Linked DNA regions of Sinorhizobium meliloti. The protein of the gene in region 2 binds, or shares a complex with, the protein of the main gene of each other region. Links are inferred from orthologs where the notes say so. Each region holds a gene or a part of one and is shown on either strand. Other genes may lie near its edges.

Region 1 (7,175 bases), 1.3 Mb from region 2 along the record:
CGATCGGCAAGCTGGCGGCAAAGCTTTCCGGCGCGGGACTCAAAGTCATGCTGGCCGCCGGCGATACTTTCCGAGCTGCGGCGATTGAGCAGCTGAAGATCTGGGCCGAACGGACGAAATCCGAAATCGTCTCCTCGAAGCTCGGCGCCGATGCGGCGGGGCTTGCCTACGAGGCGTTCCAGCGTGCCCGCGAGCAGAAGGCGGACGTACTGATCATCGACACCGCCGGGCGGCTGCAGAACAAGGCCGAACTGATGGCGGAGCTCGAAAAGATCGTGCGCGTTCTCGGAAAACTCGATCCGGACGCGCCGCATACGGTGCTGCAGACGCTCGACGCGACGACCGGGCAGAACGCCCTGCAGCAGGTCGAGATATTCCGCAACGTCGCCGGCGTCAGCGGCTTGATCATGACCAAGCTGGACGGCACGGCACGCGGCGGCATTCTGGTGGCGATCTCCGCCAAGCACAAGCTGCCGGTCTATTTCATCGGCGTCGGCGAAGGGATCGACGACCTCGAACCGTTCGAAGCCAAGGAATTCGCCGAGGCGATCGCCGGTGTTGCGGCTCCTTGACGAAGCGGGGGAGGTTTGCGTCAAAACCGCGGTTGATATGGTTTTGCCGCAATCCTGATGCTATGAGCGGCAGAAGATGACAGAACAGGATCCGCACATGTCGACGATCGAGGCCGCCAAGCCGAAGACAGAGGTAAGCCCGCTGCTCAAGCTCGTGCTGGAACTCGGCCCCCTGATGGTCTTCTTCTTCGCCAATTCGCGGGGCGAGTGGCTGGCTGGCCGCTTTCCTGCGCTGGCCGAGCTCGGCGGGCCGATCTTCATAGCGACGGGCCTCTTCATGGCGGCAACGGCGGCGGCGCTGATTGCTTCATGGATCATGACACGCACGCTGCCGATGATGCCGCTCGTCTCCGGTATCGTCGTCTTCGTCTTCGGCGCGCTGACGCTCTGGCTGCAGAACGACACCTTCATCAAGATGAAGCCGACCATCGTCAACACGCTCTTCGGCGCGATCCTGCTCGGCGGGCTCCTGTTCGGCAAATCGCTGCTCGGCTACGTCTTCCACGCCGCCTTCAAGCTGGACGAGGAGGGATGGCGGAAGCTGACGATCCGCTGGGGTGTGTTCTTCCTGTTCCTCGCCGTGCTCAACGAGGTGATCTGGCGCTCCTTCTCGACGGATTTCTGGGTCGCCTTCAAGGTCTGGGGCACCATGCCGATCACCATCCTCTTCACGCTCGCCCAGATGCCGCTGATCATGAAGCACTCGCTCGAACAGGATAGCGCGGAGTGACGATCGCGGCCGGCTCGCAGGACGACAAGCAGCGAAGAGCGGCGCTCTGGTTGCTTGCCTGCCTCGGCGTGCTGGCAATCCAGGTCCTCGTGCAGCATCTGATGGGGCGGCTATGGATCTGCGAATGCGGCTACATCAAGCTCTGGGAAGGCGTCGTCAAATCCAGCGGTAACTCCCAACACCTTTCCGACTGGTACACGCCGTCCCATGTCATCCACGGCTTTCTCTTCTACGGCCTCGGTCACCTTCTCATGCGCGGCAAGCCCTGGAGCGCGCGCCTGCTTCTCGCAACCGTGATAGAGTCCGCCTGGGAGATCGCCGAGAACACGCCGATGGTAATCAACCGCTACCGCGCCGCGACGATCTCGCTCGATTATTTCGGCGACAGCATCCTGAATTCGGCCATGGATACGCTCGCCATGGCTGTCGGCTTCCTCATCGCTTCGCGGCTCCCGGTGGCAGCCACGGTCGCGATCGCCATCGTTCTCGAACTCTTCACCGGCTACATGGTGCGCGACAACCTGACGCTCAACGTGCTGATGCTGGTCTGGCCGCTCGATGCGGTGAAGGCATGGCAGGCGGGGGTTTAGACTAACGGCTCCCTCTCTCCGGCATTTGCCCCTCGTCCGGCTGCCGCCACCTTCTCCCCGTTCAACGGGGAGAAGGGACATGCGGGGCCGCCGCGAGTCTCCTTCGCCCTGCTTGCGGGGAGAAGGTGCCGGCAGGCCGGATGAGGGGCAGCTGCGACTACGAACCCGCAAGCGCCTTCTCGATCGCCGGCATCAGCCCTTCCCGGAGGCTCTTCTCGTCGAAGGGGCCGGCGCGCTTGTAGAGGATCGTGCCGTCGGCGGCGACGAGGAAGGACTCCGGGATGCCGTAGACGCCCCAGTTGATCGCCGCCTTGCCGTTCGGATCGACGCCGATCGCCGAGAAAGGATTGCCGAGTTCGCCGAGGAACCTCAGCGCGTTCTCGTTCCGGTCCTTGTAATTGATGCCGACGACGTTGAGGCGCGGGTCCTTCGACAATTCGAGGATGATCGGATGCTCCTGCCGGCAGGGGACGCACCAGGAAGCCCAGACATTGACGAGCGTGAGCTTGCCCTTCACCGCCGCGTCGTCGAGAGCCGGCATCGGCTCGCCCGACGGCGTTGCAGCCCCTTCGAGCGGGGGCATGGCGAGCATCGGCGCCTTGGTGCCGATCAGCGCCGAGGGGATTTCGCTGACGTCCCTGCCGGAGTTCAACTGGCTCCAGAAGATGAGTGCGAGCACCGCGAAGATGAGGAGCGGAAGCGCCGCCATGAGATAACGGAGGGCTCCGGGCCTGCGCTCGTCCTGCGGCGTCTCAGCGTCCGTCATTTGCCCCCTCCGGCTGGCCCTGCCGCGGAGCGGCGGCGGATCCCGGCGGCCTCGAGCTGCTGCAATTCGCGCCTGCGGGCGCGGCCGTCGGTAAGGACCCACAGGATGAGTCCGGCTACCGTGGCGGCGGCAACCGCGTAGCTGGCGACGACATAGGCGGCATGGCTCATCATGGCGTAAGCTGCTCCCGGCCGGCATTGCGCGCCGCCTGGCGCCTGAGCGAGGCCACGCGACGGCGCCAGATCTCGTTGCGCATGGCAGCGATATGCAGGGTGAAGAACAGGAGCGTGAAGGCGATCGCCATGACGATGAGCGGCCGCAGGAATTCCGGATCGATCGTCGGCCCGTCGAGGCGTATGACGCTTGCGGGCTGATGCAGCGTGTTCCACCACTCGACCGAGAACTTGATGATCGGGATGTTGACGAAACCGACGAGGATAAGCACGGCCGAGACTCGCGCAGATCGGCTCGGGTCATCCATGGCGCGGTTCAGCGCGATCAGCCCGAGATACATGAGGAAGAGCACGAAGACCGAGGTCAGCCGCGCATCCCAGACCCACCAGGTGCCCCACATCGGCTTGCCCCAGAGCGAGCCGGTGACGAGTGCCAGAAAGGTGAAGCAGGCGCCGATCGGCGCTGCGGCTCTTGCCGAGACGTCGGCGAGCGGATGACGCCAGACGAGCGTGCCGAGTGCGGAGATCGCCATGACCGTGTAGCACATCATGGAAAGCCAGGCCGAAGGCACATGCACATACATGATACGCACCGTCTCGCCCTGCTGGTAGTCGCCTTCGGTGGTAAAGGAGAGCCAGAGCCCAGCCGCGAAGACGAGCAGCGTGAGAGCGGCAAGCCAGGGCAGCACGCGATCCGTCAGCGCCAGGAACCGGGTCGGGTTGGCGAGATCGCTGAATTTGCGTATGGCCAGGCTGCTTTCACTCATGACGGTTCTTTAACGCGGAAGGCCGGCTTCCGCAATTCATCCTAAGGTGCCGGGTCCCGTCAGTCGGCCGAGTGCCTGAGTGCCGCCGCGGCCGCCACTGGTCCGATCACCGCGAAGAACAGGGTTATCGCCATCAATATCATGAAAGGCGGCAGAAACGGGGCCGGATCCTCGATTGCCGCATAGACCGCGCTGACGCCGAAGATGAGCACCGGTATGGCAAGCGGCAGGACGAGGATCGAGACGAGCAGGCCGCCGCGCGGCAGCGCCACCGCGACCGCAGCACCGACCGCGCCGATGAAGGTTATCGCCGGCGTTCCCGCGAGCAGGGTGACCATGGTGGCCCCGATGGCGCCTTCGTCCATGTTCATGAACAGGCCGAGAAAGGGCGAGGCGATCACCAGCGGCAGGCCGGTGGCGGTCCAATGAGCAGCGCATTTGACGAGAACGGCGAGAAGCAATGGCGTCTCCTGCATCATGATGAGATCGAGCGAGCCGTCCTCGCGCTCCGCCTGAAAGAGCCTGTCGAGTCCGAGCAGCGACGCGAGCAGCGCGCCGATCCAGAGGATCGCCGGGCCGATGCGGGCGAGCAGGTTCAGATCGGGGCCGACGCCGAAGGGGATGACCGCGACGACCGTCATGAAAAAGAGCACGCCGATCATCGCGCCGCCGCCGGCGCGCACCGAAAGCTTGAGATCCCGGAAAAAGAGGGCGATCAATGGACGAATCCCGTCATTTCAAGGCTCTTCGCCCCCGCGAATCCAAGCGGCTGGTGGGTGGCCGCGACGACGATGCCGCCGCGGTCGAGATGGGCGGCGACCAGCCCGGCAAAAAGCCTGTCGGCGCTGAGGTCGAGCGCCGCCGTCGGTTCGTCGAGAAGCCAGATGGGCCGGAAGGCGACAATGAGCTTCGCCATTGCCATGCGCCGCTGCTGGCCGGCGGAAAGATAGCCGAAGGGCAGATGAATGATGTCGGCGAGCCCCACGGCCTCCGCCGCTTCGACGAGGCCGATGCCGGAGCCGCCCGGCGAATCGCCGAGGAAGCGCTGCCAGAAGGTGAGGTTTTCCTCCACAGTCAGCTCGCGCTTCATCGCGTTGCGGTGGCCGAGATAATGGCTGAGTTCGCGCGGATGCTCGAACCCCGAGGGGCCGTCCTCGAGCCGGACGCGGCCCCCTTCCGGCTCGAGAAGCCCCGCCAGGACGCGCAGGAGCGTCGACTTGCCGGCACCGTTCGGGCCGGTCACCACAAGCGCCTCGCCGGCAGCCAGCGCGAACGAAATATCGTTGAAAATCAGGTCCTCACCGCGCCTCGCACTCAAACCTTCAGCCATGAGGCGCATGAATTTCCAGCTTCCCTTGACGTATCTTTTCGCAGAGCAAAAAAAGTTCCGATTGGACCTTGGTTGGTCTGGCACGATTTGGAGAAATTATCTATAAGGCGGCCAACACGCCAGCGGTCGGCGTGAATTTCATCCAAGCGCCGAACATGGAACGAGCTTCCACGTACGGACAGCGGAAATGACCGTACCCGCATCCCACTTCGCGCCTCACAGGTGCTCGGGCGTTCGTACGTCAGTTTTTGGCGATCAGACGGAACGGGGTATCATCCAGTGTCCAAATCCCTAGACAGCTTCAATTGTCGCTCCACGCTCACGGTCAACGGCGTGGACTATGTCTATTACAGCCTGCCGAAGGCGGAGGCGAACGGCCTCGCCGGCATTTCGAAGCTTCCCTATTCGATGAAGGTTCTGCTGGAAAACCTGTTGCGCAATGAGGATGGACGCTCGGTCACCAAGAAGGACATCGAAAACATCGCCGCATGGCTCGGCGACAAGGGCACGGCCGAGAACGAGATCGCCTATCGCCCGGCGCGCGTGCTGATGCAGGACTTCACCGGCGTTCCCGCCGTCGTCGACCTCGCGGCGATGCGCGACGCGATGGTTTCGCTTGGCGGCGACCCGGAAAAGATCAACCCGCTCGTTCCCGTCGATCTCGTCATCGACCACTCGGTGATCGTTGACGAATTCGGCACGCCGACCGCCTTTGCCCGCAATGTCGAGCTTGAGTACCAGCGCAACGGCGAGCGCTACCGCTTCCTCAAATGGGGCCAGCAGGCCTTCAAGAACTTCCGCGTCGTGCCGCCCGGCACCGGCATCTGTCACCAGGTCAATCTCGAATATCTGGGTCAGGCCGTCTGGACCAGGGAAGAGGACGGCGAAGTCACCGCCTATCCGGATACCTGCGTCGGCACGGACAGCCACACGACGATGATCAACGGCCTCGGCGTGCTCGGTTGGGGCGTCGGCGGCATCGAAGCCGAAGCGGCGATGCTCGGCCAGCCGGTTTCCATGCTCCTGCCGGAAGTCATCGGCTTCAAGCTCACCGGCAAGCTCAAGGAAGGCGTGACCGCGACCGACCTGGTGCTTACCGTCGTGCAGATGCTGCGCAAGAAGGGCGTCGTCTCCAAGTTCGTCGAATTCTTCGGCCCCGGCCTCGACAACATGACGCTCGCCGACCGCGCGACGATCGGCAATATGGGCCCGGAATACGGCGCCACCTGCGGCTTCTTCCCGGTCGATGCCGAGACGATCAACTATCTCACCATCTCGGGCCGTGAAGAACAGCGTATCGCGCTGGTCGAAGCCTACTCCAAGGCCCAGGGCATGTGGCGGGAAGGGGATGGTTCCGAGCTCGTCTTCACCGACACGCTGGAACTCGACCTCGGCGACGTCGTGCCGTCGATGGCCGGCCCCAAGCGGCCCGAGGGCCGCATCGCGCTCGAGAACATCGCCTCCGGCTTCGCGGCGGCGCTCGACAACGACTACAAGAAGCCCGGTCAGCTCGCCAACCGCTACGCGGTCGAGGGCACCGACTACGATCTCGGTCATGGCGACGTCGCGATCGCCGCGATCACCTCCTGCACCAACACCTCGAACCCCTCGGTGCTGATCGCCGCCGGCCTGCTTGCCCGCAACGCCGTCGCCAAGGGCCTGAAAACGCAGCCCTGGGTCAAGACGTCGCTGGCGCCCGGATCGCAGGTCGTCGCCGAGTACCTGTCGAAGTCCGGCCTGCAGACGGATCTCGACAAGCTCGGCTTCAATCTGGTCGGCTTCGGCTGCACCACCTGCATCGGCAATTCCGGCCCGCTGCCGACGGAGATCTCCAAGACGATCAACGACAAGGGCCTGATCGCCGCCGGCGTGCTTTCCGGCAACCGCAACTTCGAAGGCCGCATCTCGCCGGACGTCCAGGCGAACTATCTCGCCTCGCCGCCGCTCGTCGTCGCCTATGCGCTGGCGGGTTCCGTCCAGAAGGACCTGACGAAGGAGCCGATCGGCGAAGACCGGGACGGGCAACCGGTCTACCTGAGGGACATCTGGCCGACTTCGCAGGAGATCCAGGACTTCATCTTCAGATACGTCACCCGCGAGCTCTACGCGACCAAGTATGCGGACGTGTTCAAGGGCGACGCCAACTGGCAGGCGGTCCAGGTTCCGGCCGGCCAGACCTATGCCTGGGACGAGGGGTCCACCTACGTCCAGAACCCGCCCTACTTCGTCGGCATGGGCAAGAAGGGC
Region 2 (7,185 bases):
GCACGGTCATTTTCACGCGGAGCGAATTCGCGGAAGAAACGCCGCAGCGGATGGTCTTCCGGCAGGTCCTCGAACCCGCGGCCGCCGAAATCGAAGGTGAAGTTGCTTTCATCGTCGCTGACGCGTTCACGTGCCTGCACGCGGACGGAGACGACCGCCGGCGAAACGGCGTCGACCACATTGGCGAAACTCGGCACAGCCGGGGCCTGCACCCTCACGGCTTCGGCGAAGGACTGCGCGACTTCGGCCGGCAGGCCGGTCGTCAGCAGCACGGCTGCGAGACCGGCTACCGTCGTGGTCTTCAGCACAGTCTTCAAGGAGGGACGTGGAGCTTTGATCGTAGACATTCGTTTTGCCTTCTCTCTTTCATGAAGCCCGCCTGCAAGGCAGGCTGCTTCGAAACCTTTTCCCCGAGTCGGATCCAACGGCCTCACCGTCGGAAACCCGCTCGTCTGGCTGTGACTGGAGGAAACAGCCTGTGCCGTCAGATGTAACGGACGGGACCTTACTGAGTTCTGTCCGGCAGATGAATTTTTGGTAATGTTGCGGTGGAGCTGCAAGGCGCGGACGGATGCGCCCAAATCGCGCCGGCGCCTCCTGCTTGAGATCAGGGCCGCAGGAGCCTGTCCAGCCTTTCCTTTTCCTCGTCGGAAAGCGGTGCGCCCGGAACTCTTGCGCCGCGGCGTCTTGCGGCCACGACGAGGGTGATGATGCCGGCCACGAGCAGAATGGCAGGCATGCCCCACAGCACGAGCGTCTTGGCCTCGAGGCGAGGGTTCAGGAGCACGAATTCGCCGTAGCGTGAGACGACGTAGGAAATCACGGCTTCGTCGGAATCGCCGTTCTTCAGGCGCTCGCGTACGAGCAGCCGCAGATCCTTGGCGAGTTCAGCGTTCGAATCGTCGATCGACTGGTTCTGGCAGACCATGCAGCGGAGCTGGGCGGAGATCGCCCGGGCACGCGCTTCGAGCGCCGGATCCGCAAGCACCTCGTCAGGATTGACGGCGAAGCCCGGGGCAACGGACGCCAGCAAAAGGAAGAGGGCGATCAGCAGCCGGATCATTTGGCAGCTCCCAGAGCGGGATAAGGAAAAGTGTGCACGGTTTTCCGCCCGCATCCCGCTCTAACCTTTAGAATCGATCACGTTGATGATTTTTGGTCGATCCGACCTGAAATCATCGTGATCCAGGGCGAGGGCCTTTCTGGCACGCGCCGGCGCGCCGACGCGAAGGCGCCGGTCGCTGAGCGAAACGACGCCGCCGGCCATCATCACGAGCGCGCCGCCCCAGATGCATAGGATCAGCGGTTTCCACCAGATGCGGACGACGATGCCGCCGTCCGCCATGTCGTCGCCCAAGGATACATAGAGCTGGCTCAGGCCGAAGGTCCGGATTCCGGCCTCGGTCGTCGGCATGCGCCGCGCCGAATAGAGCCGTTTCGACGACCAGATCTCGGTAACCTCGACGCCGCCTCGACTGACGGTGAAATGGCCGGCATCCTCGGTATAGTTCGGCCCGCGCCCTTCACGCATGCCGTCGAAACGCAGGCTGTAACGCCCGACATCGACCACCGCCCCCGGTTTCATCTCGACGACCGTTTCCGTTTCGAAAGCCGTGACCGTGACGATCCCGATCAGGGTGATTCCGAGCCCGATATGGGCGAGCGCCGTGCCGAAAGCCGAACGCGGCAGGCCCGAAAGCCGTCTCCAGGCGACGCCCGCCGCCACCTTGCCGAGCCCGGAGCGCAGAACCAGATCGGTGAGCGCTCCCAGAATCAGGTAGACGCCGAGGCCGAGGCCGAAAGGAGCCAGGACCGGGCCACCGTTTACCGCGTAATAACAGATCGCCGCGGCGAGCAGGCCGAGCGCGGCAGCCGCAAACAGACGCTGCGCCGCACCGGCAAGGTCGCCGCGCTTCCAGGCAAGCAGCGGGCCGAAGGGAACGACGGCGATGAGCGGCAGCATCAGCAGGCCGAACGTCATGTTGAAGAACGGCGCGCCGACCGAAATTTTGTCGCCGGTCAGCGCTTCGAGTACCAGCGGATACAGCGTGCCGGTCAGCACCGTCGCCGTGGCCGTCGTCAGGATCAGGTTGTTCACGACGAGCGCACCCTCACGCGAAACCGGTGCGAATATTCCCCCGGCCTTGAGATGGGAGGCACGGAAGGCAAAGAGCGAGAACGCACCGCCGATGAAGACGACCAGGATGGCGAGAATGAAGACGCCGCGGGTCGGGTCGGTGGCGAAGGCATGGACGGATGTCAGCACGCCGGAGCGCACCAGGAACGTGCCGAGCAGCGACAGCGAGAAGGTCATGATCGCCAGCAGCACGGTCCATATCTTTAGCGCTTCGCGCTTTTCCATGACCAGGGCCGAGTGCAGAAGTGCCGTTCCGGCGAGCCAAGGCATGAAGGAGGCGTTTTCGACCGGGTCCCAGAACCACCAGCCGCCCCAGCCCAGCTCGTAATAGGCCCAATAGGAGCCCATGGCGATGCCGGCGGTAAGAAAAGTCCAGGCGGCAAGTGTCCACGGCCGCACCCAACGCGCCCAGGCCGCATCGATCCGCCCCTCGATGAGCGCGGCGACCGCGAAGGAGAAGCATACGGAAAAGCCGACATAGCCGAGATAGAGCAAGGGCGGGTGGATCGCGAGCCCGATATCCTGCAGCACGGGGTTGAGGTCCCTGCCCTCGCCCGGTGCCGGCACGAGCCGCGCGAAGGGATTGGAGGTCAGCAGGACGAAGAACGCGAAGGCGGTCGCGATCCAGGCCTGCACCGCAAGGACGTTCGCCTTCAACGTCTCCGGCAGGTTGCGGCCGAAGAGCGCCACCATCGCGGAAAAGAAGACAAGAATGAGCAGCCAGAGAAGCATCGAGCCTTCATGGTTTCCCCAGACCCCGGTGATCTTGTAGATCAGCGGTTTGAGGGAATGCGAGTTCTCCCAGACGTTCTTGACCGAGAAATCCGATGTCACATAGGCGAATGTCAGCACGGCGAAGGAGAAAGCGACGAGCAGGAAGCAGACGAGCGCCGCGTTTGCTGCCAGTCCCATCAAGGAAGGGTCGCCGCGCCGCACCCCCAGGACGGGCAGGACGCCCTGGATGATCGCGGTCGCGAGCGCCAAAACCAGTGCATAGTGCCCGAGTTCGATGATCATCGGATGTTTTCCTCCCCGCCGAGCGTGACGCCCTGCGCTTTGAGGCGGTCGGCGACATCCTTCGGCATGTATGTCTCATCATGCTTTGCGAGGACGGTGTCCGCAACGAAAACCGGGCTGCCGCCGACGAAGGCACCCTCGGCCACCACGCCCTGGCCCTCTCGGAAGAGGTCGGGCAGGATGCCGGTATAGGTCACCGGAACGGTCGCAAGCGTATCCGTCACCGTGAAGGTGATGGTCCTGCCCTCGCCGCGCTTGACGGAGCCCGCCTCGACAAGTCCGCCGAGGCGGATACGCGTCCCCGGCGCGACGTCGGCCTTCGCAAGATCGCCCGGAACATAGAAATAGGCGACCGCCTGGCTGAAGGCGAACATGACGAGCAGCACCGCGGCCGTCAGAAATGCCACGCCGCCGCCGATTATCGCCAACCTTTTCTGCTTGCGTGTCATTCAGCCTCTCCGCCGGCGTCGATCCCCAGTTCCCGGGCCAAGGCCAGCAACTGCTTCCCCTGCTCGCCCGTTGCCGGGAAGGCCCTCAGTCCGTCATGCAACGCATCTTTCGCCCTGTCTCTTTGGTCCAGCACCACATAGGAACGGACCAGGCGCATCCAGCCCTCCAGGTTGGCCGGGTCCTCCTTCAGGCGGCTTGCCAGGCTGTCGACCATGCCGCGGATCATCGCCTGCCGGTCGCCGGCATTCATTTCCTTTGCGGCGGCAATATCGCCGGGAGCTGGATCTCCGGGCGCGGCAGGGCCTGGGCCGGCCGGGGCGGCGGCGAGCTCCGCGATATGCTGGTTCACCAGAGACAGCCAGGGCGCATCGGCCGGTGAGCTCTCTGCAAGCTTGCGGAATGCTGCGAGCGCCTCTGCGTGCTTGCCCTCCTGCTTTAGGCCGAGCGCGAGGTAGAATGCGGAGCGTGGATCGTCGGGGTCGAGGGCCAGCGCCTTTTGCAGAGCGTTCTGCGCCTCGGCTGTAACCAGACCGCCGGCCTGCGCCACCAGAGCCTCGGCGTAGCCGCCCATTCTTGCCGGGGTTGGCCCGAGCAGGCGGATCGCGCGGTCGTAGGCGGCGACGGCATCGTCCAGGCGGCCATGGCGCATGTAGATCGGCGCGAGCAGATCCCAACCGGCGCCGTCTTGAGGATTGAGGGCCAGGTGGTTTTCGGCCTTCGCGATCAGGATGTTGACGTCGTCGCCGGGGTCGGCAAGGCGGGCCGCGAGCGGCTGCGCCGGCACGCCGGGGCTCCCGGTCGTCAAATAGAGACAAAGGCCGACAGCCGGAAGACAGAGGAAAATGAAAGCCTGCGCCAGGCGGTTGGATAGAAGCCGCTTCGGCGTGCGCTCCGCCACAGCCTGATCCGCGGCACTGGCTGAAAGCATGCGGCGGGCGATCTCGGCCCTGGCCAGCTCGGCTTCCTCGCTTCCGATCAGACCGGCCTCCCGGTCCCGCGCCAGCTCACCGAGCTGATCGCGATAGACTTCGATGTCGTGACTATGGCGAGACGGTAACGGCTCTGCCGCCCGCATGAGCGGCAGAAGAAGCACGGCTGCGACAGCCGCCGTCAGAATGGCGACGAGGATCCAGAACAACATGTTTGGGGAATACTATGAGGGCCATGTCATTCCAACTCGAAAACCGGCAATGACGTATATTTGAGGCGTTTCGCCGCAAGAAGTGCCGCCGCGCGCGAGGAATCCGCTCGCCCAAAGCAAACCGGCCGCGATTCAACACCTTACACGGTTCGCGATATGCGAGGGCGGTGCCGCTCAGGTGAGCGGCGTCCAGCTTCCATCGCTGTTGCGGCAGGCCGCGCCGCGTGCCGTGGTCTGTTGGCTTTTGACGGTAACCGTATGGCTGTATTGACGGCAATTCTGCGACCCGACCTGATAGGGTGCGGCAGCGACGACGGAGCCGCTGACGCCCCGCCCTTGCCAGGCGACGGGCTGCCCGCCCGGCGCGGCCTCGAGGGCGCGATACTCGGCCTCGAGCGCCCGCTGCCGGTCCGACTTGCCGAGATCGACGCCGCCAAGGCGCGAAACGACGCCACCCTGCAGGGCTTCGATATAGGTCGCGGACGATGCAACGCGGGTGGAAGCTGCTCCGAGTCCGGCAACCGCCCCGCCTTGGCCGGACGAGGTCGTGCCACAGCCGGCGAGGGCTACACCCGAAGCCACCACCGCGATCCTACCGCGTGAAGCGAAGGCTCGCGTCATTTCTGCGTAATTCCTCATGATACGCGCTACTCATTCCTCTTGTCGGTCGCCAGTCGAGTTCTTTTTGCACCACCTGAGGGTCGAGGCAACCGCCTGCCGTCAGCGCCGGCATTTTCAGGTCCGGGTGTGACCGCCGGATCACGATCGTCCCGCATCGGTCCTATCCGGTTGGCGCTTAGACTGCGGCCGGCAGTACGAGCGTGGCCCGCAATCCTCCAACATCGCGACGGCTGAGCTCCACACTTCCCTGATATTCACCCACGATCTCGCTTACGATCGAAAGACCGAGCCCGGTTCCGGGCTTGCTCTCGTCGAGCCGCTTGCCGCGCTTCATCGCCACCGCGATCTGATCGGGGTCGAGCCCCGGTCCGTCGTCGTCGATCTGGAGCACGATCCACTGGCGGCCCGGCTCCCTTTCGCGCGCATCTTCAGGGGCCGGCTCGACATTCAGCGAGATCCGATCATGCGCGTAACGGGCGGCGTTTTCCAGCAAGTTGCCGACCGTTTCCTCGACGTCCTGCTGTTCCATCGCCAGCACCAGTCCGGGCGGATTGATCGAGAGGCTGAATTGCTTGTCGGGATTGAGGCGCCGCATCACCCGCATGATTCTTTCCAGTGCCGGCTGGGCTTCGGTCCGCGCCAGAACCGACCCGCGCTGGGCGGCGATCCTGGCGCGGCTGAGATAGGATTGCACCTGTGTCTGCATGGCGTCCGCCTGGGCCCTGACCAGCTCGCCGTGCGGCACCTCCAGCACTCTCGCCTCGTTGAGCAGCACGGCGATCGGCGTCTTGAGCGAATGGGCCAGATTGCCGACCTGCATGCGCGCGCGTTCGACGATGCGCCGATTGCTGTCGATCAGCGCGTTCACCTCGTTGGCAAGCGGCTGGATCTCCCGCGGGAAAGCGCCATCCAGCCGCTCGCTCTCCCCCGTGCGGATCTTTTCAAGCGAGCGGCGTACCTGGTCGAGCGGCTTCAGGCCGAACAGGATCGTGAGCGCGTTCACGCCAAGGCCGCCAAGGCCGAAAATGGACAGGGCGATCGTGAGGTTGCGCGTGAAGCGGTCGATATCCGCCTCGAGCACATCGCGGTTGCCGGCGACGCGGAAGCGGGCGGCGTGGCCCTGAATGTCGAGAACGACCTCGGTCTCTGCCACCTCGACCTCGTTTCCGAACGGATCCGTGGTGGTGTAGAACCGCTCGTAGCGGATGTCGAAGGGGACCTCGTCGACGCTGACGATCGGCAGTTTCGCCGTGCCGAGCGACGTCGATATCAGCGGCGGCGTGTCGAATTCGCCGATCGGCTCGACGATCCAGTACCAGCCCGTCTGAGGCTGGGAAAAGCGCAGGTCGCCGAGCTGCGGGCTCCCGGAGAGCGCGGCCTTCTCGTCGACGGAGATGGAGTTGATGACGTTGTAGAGCTGCGCGCGCAGCAGATCCTGAAAGCCGCGCTCGGACCCCTGCCGGTAAAGGGCTGAGATGACAACCCCGATAACCACGAGGGCAACGACGGCCCAGACGGTCGAAACCGACAGAACGCGCGCCGTGAGCGATCTAATGGCCATTGCCGGGTGCTTGCATGCGATATCCGAGGCCGCGCACCGTTTCGATCAGATCGTTGCCGATCTTCTTACGGAGCCGGCCGATGAAAACCTCGATCGTGTTGGAATCGCGATCGAAGTCCTGATCATACATGTGTTCGACCAACTCGGTGCGGGAAACCACCTGTCCCATATGGTGCATGAGGTAGGAAAGCAGACGGAACTCGTGCGATGTGAGCTTCAGCGCGACGCCAGCGACGGTCGCCTTGGAGCCCTTGGTGT

Evidence for each region. Proteins that work in one complex are often made in the same cells at the same time.
Region 1: the proteins of ccmE (region 2) and ccmB are in contact, whole or in part, in a solved structure (PDB 8CE8), measured with the Escherichia coli proteins. The link is inferred for Sinorhizobium meliloti from one-to-one orthologs.

What each region holds. Positions count from the first base shown.
Region 1 is NZ_JAGIOS010000001.1:1,487,828-1,495,002, forward strand. Bases 2,488-5,474 are described here. They hold ccmB (heme exporter protein CcmB), read right to left. Parts: upstream 4,318-5,474; coding sequence 3,658-4,317; downstream 2,488-3,657. Other genes in these bases: JOH52_RS06975 (DsbE family thiol:disulfide interchange protein), read right to left, coding at 2,488-2,658; ccmD (heme exporter protein CcmD), read right to left, coding at 2,655-2,831; JOH52_RS06985 (heme ABC transporter permease), read right to left, coding at 2,828-3,598; ccmA (heme ABC exporter ATP-binding protein CcmA), read right to left, coding at 4,314-4,937; acnA (aconitate hydratase AcnA), read left to right, coding at 5,208-5,474. Outside these bases: signal recognition particle-docking protein FtsY, read left to right, coding at 1-572; JOH52_RS06965 (septation protein A), read left to right, coding at 670-1,302; JOH52_RS06970 (DUF2585 domain-containing protein), read left to right, coding at 1,299-1,892; more of JOH52_RS06975, read right to left, coding at 2,050-2,487; more of acnA, read left to right, coding at 5,475-7,175. UniProt on the Escherichia coli protein: Required for the export of heme to the periplasm for the biogenesis of c-type cytochromes.
Region 2 is NZ_JAGIOS010000001.1:168,763-175,947, forward strand. What follows is about bases 1,878-4,874. They hold ccmE (cytochrome c maturation protein CcmE), read right to left. Parts: upstream 3,604-4,874; coding sequence 3,151-3,603; downstream 1,878-3,150. Other genes in these bases: JOH52_RS00805 (heme lyase CcmF/NrfE family subunit), read right to left, coding at 1,878-3,154; ccmI (c-type cytochrome biogenesis protein CcmI), read right to left, coding at 3,600-4,745. Also shown: JOH52_RS00795 (Do family serine endopeptidase), read right to left, coding at 1-347; JOH52_RS00800 (cytochrome c-type biogenesis protein), read right to left, coding at 608-1,063; more of JOH52_RS00805, read right to left, coding at 1,124-1,877; JOH52_RS00820 (hypothetical protein), read right to left, coding at 4,920-5,366; two-component system sensor histidine kinase FeuQ, read right to left, coding at 5,542-6,927; two-component system response regulator FeuP, read right to left, coding at 6,917-7,185. UniProt on the Escherichia coli protein: Heme chaperone required for the biogenesis of c-type cytochromes. Transiently binds heme delivered by CcmC and transfers the heme to apo-cytochromes in a process facilitated by CcmF and CcmH.